DNA from 3 places in the Rhizobium quercicola genome. Region 3 is predicted to be linked to each of the others. Evidence: predicted binding sites of a transcription regulator. Region 3 holds the regulator's gene; each other region holds the start of a gene.
The links. Region 3 encodes PhoB, which activates phosphate uptake and scavenging genes when phosphate is short. Its sites were predicted from a motif close to TGTCATNNANCTGTCAT; they were not measured.
Positions count from the first base shown of each region.

Region 1 (2,199 bases), on a different contig from region 3:
AGGCGAGCGCTGCCGCGCCGGCGCCGGAGGTGACGATCTTCGCCTTGGCGATTTCCTTGCCGGCGAGTTCGAGGCCGTTGAGAATGGCGGCGGCGACGATGATGGCGGTGCCGTGCTGGTCGTCGTGGAAGACGGGAATGTCCATCTTCTCGCGCAGCTGGCGCTCGACCTCGAAACATTCCGGGGCCTTGATGTCCTCGAGGTTGATGCCGCCGAAGGTCGGTTCCAGGGCCGAGACGACATCGACCATGCGGGCGATTTCCGGCGCGTCGATCTCGATGTCGAACACATCGATACCGGCGAATTTCTTGAAGAGGACGGCCTTGCCCTCCATCACCGGCTTGGAGGCGAGCGGGCCGATATTGCCGAGGCCGAGCACGGCCGAGCCGTTGGACACCACGGCGACGAGGTTGGCGCGCGCCGTGTATTCGGCGGCCATGGACGGGTCGTCGCGGATGGCGAGACAGGGCGCGGCCACGCCCGGGGAATAGGCGAGCGCGAGGTCGCGCTGGTTGCCGAGCGGCTTCGTGGCCTGGATCTCCAGCTTGCCGGGGCGGGGATACCGGTGGAAGAACAGCGCCTGTTCGTCAAGGTCGCCGCCGGCCGGTGTCTTCGGTGTCGTGGTGTCGTCGCCGCTGCTCATTGCGTCAGTACCCTCTTTCTTAACGGGGTTCTTCTTGCACGAATTCGCCGGTGCGTACAGTTCGCGGCCACGGTTTTGGCAGGGTTCTCACAATCACGTGTGGTGTTGTCATGCTCCTGAAACAGGAGTCTGTTTTCAGGAATGGCAGCACTTGAAACGTGAAAGCATGTGAAACCCGGAGAGGACCGATGGACCAGAGAGTGAGCGAGCCTGCCGTCCGGCATTTCCGGACCCTGTTCATTTCCGACGTGCATCTCGGCTCCAAGGCGGCGAAGACCGATTACCTGCTCGATTTCCTGCGCCTGCACGATGCCGACACGATCATTCTCGTCGGCGATATCATCGACGGATGGCGGCTGAAGAGGTCGTGGTACTGGCCGCAATCGTGCAACGACGTGGTGCAGAAGCTGCTGCGCAAGGCCCGCAAGGGCACGCGGATCATCTATATTCCCGGCAATCACGACGAATTCCTGCGCGCTTTTCCGGGCACGCATTTCGGCGGCATCGAAGTGGCCTCGCGCCATATCCACGAGAGCGCCGACGGACTGCGCTATCTCGTGCTGCACGGGGACGAGTTCGACGTCGTGGTGCGCAATGCGCGGCTGCTCGCCTATCTCGGCGACTGGGCCTACGACATGGCGATCGTCATCAATATCGGCCTTGCCGCCGTGCGCCGTCGGCTGGGCATGCCCTACTGGTCGTTTTCGGCCTGGGCGAAGCAGCAGGTCAAGCATGCCGTCAACTTCATCGGCGAGTTCCAGACGGTCGTGGCCGCGGAAGCACGCAGAGCCGAGGCGGACGGCGTGGTCTGCGGGCATATCCACCACGCGGTGATCAAGGAGATCGACGGCATCCGCTACATGAATTCCGGCGACTGGGTGGAAAGCTGCACGGCGATTGCCGAGCATGACGACGGCCGCATGGAGCTGATCACCTGGAACGTGCTTGCCGGGAACGTGCACGCGGTGACGGCGGGCGCGGGCGCGCCGCAGCCGGCCGACGACACCGGCGAGGCGCAGGCTCTGGTCGGCGCGCTGCTCGCGCGGCACGCCGCCTGAGCCGGGACCTTTGCACAACGGGCCGGTGACGGCGCTCTCCCCGGTTGCGCGCGCGGGTTCGCACTGGCGCGACCCGCCCGCAACATGATAACCGGCAGGATCGACATCAGGTCATCCCGCATGGATTCTCCGTCCTCGCCACCCCCGGCCGAACCGGCGCCGCCGTCGCGATTCGTCGCGCGGATCGCGCTGCTCTTCAGCGCGCCGCTGTTCATCAACGGGTTTGCGCTGCCCTTCTTTCCGGTCTGGCTGGCCTCGCTGTCGTTCGACGCGGCGCAGATTTCGGTGATCCTGGCTGTCCCCATGTTCGTGCGGGTGTTCTCGGCGCCGATTGCTGGCATGATCGCGGATGCGCTGGGCGAGCGGACGCGGCTGCTGCTCTGGTCGGCCGGCCTGTCGCTTCTGAGGGCGCTGGGGCTGTTCGTGTCCCATGCGTTCTGGGCGGTACTTGCCATCTACACGCTGCAGGGGGTGGTCTACTCGCCCTATGTGCCGATC
Region 1 is NZ_JAJOZR010000007.1:200,334-202,532, reverse strand. Features, by position in the region: gene LRX75_RS12615 (NADP-dependent malic enzyme) at 1-643, opposite strand, end outside; gene LRX75_RS12610 (UDP-2,3-diacylglucosamine diphosphatase) at 832-1,701, shown strand; gene LRX75_RS12605 (MFS transporter) at 1,822-2,199, shown strand, end outside.
Region 1: LRX75_RS12610 (UDP-2,3-diacylglucosamine diphosphatase) is a predicted target of PhoB. The motif match lies at 750-766, and genes of this name have one in related genera.

Region 2 (2,199 bases), on a different contig from region 3:
CCCGCGCAGCTACCTGAAGCCTGCGACAGCCTTGATGACCGAGGTTTGCCTCGAGCGTTTCGAGGCCTTCCGGACCGCCGGCAAGGCATCGTCGATCCGCATCCGGCGCATGGCCGATATGGCGGCCTCCTACGCGAAGACGGCCTGATCCACGTGCCGGACACCGATCGCAAAACCGGGGGGCCCTCCGCCCCCCGCACCGCTTCGCCGGCGGCACCCGCCGATCACCTGCCCGCACCCGTCGTGGTCATGGGCGTCAGCGGCTGTGGCAAAAGCTCCGTCGGCGAGGCCATCGCGGAGGCCTTCTCGACCGATTTCATCGAGGGCGACGCCCTGCACCCGCCGGAAAACATCGCCAAGATGTCGGCCGGCACGCCGCTGACCGACGAGGACCGCTGGCCGTGGCTCGACGCCGTCGGCAAGGCCCTGCGGACGGGATCCGCGGACGGCCATGCTGTCGTGGTCTCCTGCTCCGCGTTGAAGAAGGCCTACCGCGACCACCTGCGCAAGGCGGCAGGCGGCAGACTCGCCTTCGTCTTCCTCACGGGCGCAAGGGCGGTGCTCGAATCCCGCATGGGACACCGCACCGGCCATTTCATGCCTACCTCTCTGCTCGACAGCCAGTTCAGAACGCTGGAGCCGCCGACGGGCGAAGACCTCGTCGTCACCGTCGATATCGACCGCCCGCTCGACGCCGTGATTGCCGCCGCGCTGGAAGGCCTTGCCGATCTGCCGACCGGGTGAGAGTCCTCCCGCGGGATCTCCCGGTCCGGGCACCCGATCTGCGTCATGTTCGACGCAATCCGCTCCTGCCGGCAGCAAAGCGCATGCACCCCGTGACATCGACGGCGAAAGCGCTTTAAGGACGTTCGGTCGGATGGCATCCGTGACTCTCCGACGCGCGCGGGAGCGAGAAATGCGACCGATGGCGATCTGAACGGGAAGCGCGGGCGATGTCATGACCGCGTCACATGAGAATGACACGCGTGCCGCACATGCCGGCGAAGAGCCACATCCGCTTCGACACGCGTCTCCGATGCTCGCACGAAGCGGAACTGCAACGACCGCCAGGGCCTTGCCGAACGCGCAGGGCCCGAAGGCGGCCAGGATCGAGGATGCGATGCGCTACGCCCTTTACTTCACCCCGCCGAAAGACGATGCCCTGACGCTGGCCGCCGCGGCCTGGCTGTCGCGCGACGCCTTTCTCGATGGCCGGGTGCCGACACCCGAGGTGCCCGGCTTCACGACGGAGGAGCTCGGCGCGCTGACGGCGGAGCCGCGGCGCTACGGCTTCCACGCCACGCTGAAGGCACCCTTTGCGCTTGCGCCCGGCCGCACGGAAGCCGAGCTGCTGGCGGCGCTTGACGAGTTCTCCGCCGAATGCGCGCCCTTCGAGATCCCGTCCCTGACGCTCGGGCAGCTCGGCCCCTTCTTCGCCCTCGTTCCCGGTGCCCCCTGCGAGGCGCTCTCGCGCTTTGCCGCGGAGACCGTGCGCCGGTTCGAGCCCTTTCGTGCGGCCCTGTCGGCGGAAGACATCGCGCGCCGGAAGCCGGAGACGCTGCCGCCTGCGCAGCGGGAGAATCTTGAAAACTGGGGCTATCCTTATGTTTTCGACGAATTCCGCTTTCACATGACGCTGACGGATGCCGTTTCGCAGGAACGGCGACCGGCCGTGCGGGCAGCGCTCGAAGAAGCCTTTGCCGGCTTCCTCGGAAAGCCGTTGCCCGTGACCGCACTCGCGCTCTTCGTCGAGCCGAAGCGCGGCAGCCCCTTTACCGTCCACTCGCTGATGCCGCTGGGCGATGCCGCGATCGAAGGAGACAGATGAATGGCCGTCGAGCAGATCTTCACCAATGCCAGCATCGTCCTGCCGGACGAGATCGTAAAGGGCTCCGTGCTCGTTCGCGACGGGCGGATCGCCGATATCTCGAGCGGCTCGCTTCACAGCGGCGAGGATTTCGAGGGCGACTATCTCATTCCCGGTCTCGTCGAGCTGCACACCGATCACCTGGAAACGCATTATGCCCCACGCCCGGGCCTGCGCTGGATGAAGATCGCGGCAATTCAGGCCCACGATGCGCAGATCGTCACCTCCGGCATCACCACGGTGTTCGATTGCCTGCGCATGGGCTCGGCGGAAGGTGACGACGGCTTTGCCACCGGCGAGATGCGCGCCATGGCCGATGCGCTGGCGGAGGC
Region 2 is NZ_JAJOZR010000002.1:115,929-118,127, reverse strand. Features, by position in the region: gene fba (class II fructose-bisphosphate aldolase) at 1-148, shown strand, start outside; gene LRX75_RS04025 (gluconokinase) at 250-744, shown strand; gene LRX75_RS04020 (DUF1045 domain-containing protein) at 1,121-1,828, shown strand; gene LRX75_RS04015 (alpha-D-ribose 1-methylphosphonate 5-triphosphate diphosphatase) at 1,829-2,199, shown strand, end outside.
Region 2: LRX75_RS04020 (DUF1045 domain-containing protein) is a predicted target of PhoB. The motif match lies at 955-971, and genes of this name have one in related genera.

Region 3 (2,199 bases):
TACTTCACGTGCCGCTGTCAACAAAAGTCCCGGAACGACAGGCTTTTTGCGCGTTTTTCAGCCGCGATGCTTTCCGGCGAAAAGACCTTGCAAATATATCACGCGGTGACAGCAAGTTGGGGAAAACCCAAAAATCGATTCGGGTCGATTCATGGGACTCTTGTCACGGAGTCACCCCGTCTCTAGGTTAGTAAATAATTGCTAGACGCATGCGGCGGACCTAGTCACCAAAAGAGTCAAGGCGTTGCAGTCTCGGAGCCATCCGGGACGCGGTGAGGGATTCGTCCTTTGTGAACGGCCTGGAACGGAGACGACAATGAACTGGACTGACGAGCGGGTGGAGAGACTGAAGAAGCTCTGGGCCGAGGGGTTGAGCGCGAGCCAGATCGCGGCACAGCTCGGCGGCGTCAGCCGCAATGCCGTCATCGGCAAGGTTCACCGTCTGTCGCTTCCCGGTCGCGCCAAGGCCGGTGGTGCCGCGCCGAGCGCAACCCGCCCGAAGCGTCCCGTCGCCGTCGCACGTCCGGCCGCTCCCGAAGCGGTCGTCGCCAACGCGGCGCCGCGCTCCGCACCGTTGCGTCCGACGGCACGCCCGGTCAGCACGATGAACGTCATCGAGGACTCCGAAAGCGCCTTCGCACCGGAGACCGCACTGACGGTGACCGGCAGCGGAGCGAGCGGCGCCACCGGCAGCAATGTCGTCGTGCCGATGTCGCGCAAGCTCGTTCTGACGCAGCTCACCGACCGCACCTGCAAGTGGCCGATCGGCGACCCGATGAAGGACGAGTTTCACTTCTGCGGCAACGATTCGCCCGACAGCTCGCCCTATTGCACCTTCCACGCCAAGCTGGCCTACCAGCCCTCGGCCGAGCGTCGCCGCGCGCGATAGGCGCTCCAGAGACCCACGACGTGAAAGGCCTTTTTCGGAGCACGAAGAAGGCCTTTTTTTCGTTCTGGATAATGGAGGGGTTGCGCCTGTCCCGAAGATGCGCCCGATCGACCGGCCTGACGCCCCTGGAAACGTTGCGCTTCTGGTGGTCGGCGCGGGCTCAGCTTTCCAGCGAGTAACCCGCCCCGCGGACCGTGCGGATGACATCCTGCATGTTGGAGAAGTTCAGGGCCTTGCGCAGGCGGCCGACATGGACGTCGACGGTGCGCTCGTCCACGTAGATATCGTGCCCCCAGACGCCGTCGAGAAGCTGCGAGCGCGAGAAGACGCGGCCGGGCGAGGCCATGAAGAATTCGAGCAGGCGGAACTCCGTCGGCCCGAGGCGGACTTCGCGGGTCTTGCGGTGGACGCGGTGGGTTTCGCGATCGAGCTCGATATCGCCGCATTTCAGAAGCGAGGAAAGAACCTCCGGGCGCGCGCGGCGCAGCATGGCTTTCACCCGCGCGATCAGCTCGGGCGTCGAGAAGGGCTTGACCACATAATCGTCGGCGCCGGTGGCAAGGCCGCGGACCCGCTCGCTCTCCTCGCCGCGCGCCGTCAGCATGATGATCGGCAGGCGCTCCGTTTCGCTGCGCTGGCGCAGACGGCGGCAGAGCTCGATGCCGGAAACGCCGGGCAGCATCCAGTCGAGGATCAGAAGATCGGGCAGCCGTTCCTGCAGCCGCACCTCCGCCTCGTCGCCCCGGTTGATGGTGTCGACATCGAAGCCCTCGGCCTCGAGATTGTAACGCAGGAGAACGCTCAGGGCTTCTTCATCTTCCACGACGGCAATTTTCGGCTGCATTTCTGGACTCCGTAGTGTCCTTGTCACGCGACAAGGCTTTCGCCAGAACCCGAGGGCGGCGATCATCGTTGACAGTTTTCATGCGTGGCGGCGAGAGACCGCCGGATGGCTGCATACCTCCAGCCGAACGTCTGCCGGCTCCAAGACCGGCGGCGATGGCGCGGGAGCGGACCGGCTCCCGCGCGCCCCGCGCTTAGGTGGCGAGTGCGCCGACCGTGTTCGACGAGTCGTCTTTCGGACGTTCGCCGAGCGGCTGCGCGCCGGTCGTCATGTAGTAGATCGTCTCGGCGATATTGGTCGCGTGGTCGCCGATGCGTTCAATATTCTTGGCGCAGAAGAGAAGATGCGTGCAGGGCGTGATGTTGCGCGGATCTTCCATCATGTAGGTCAGGAGTTCGCGGAACAGCGAGGTGTAGATCGCGTCGATCTCACCGTCGCGCTCGCGAATGGCCTTTGCCTTTTCGGC
Region 3 is NZ_JAJOZR010000003.1:175,426-177,624, forward strand. Features, by position in the region: gene LRX75_RS05985 (GcrA family cell cycle regulator) at 317-889, shown strand; gene phoB (phosphate regulon transcriptional regulator PhoB) at 1,050-1,733, opposite strand; gene phoU (phosphate signaling complex protein PhoU) at 1,927-2,199, opposite strand, start outside.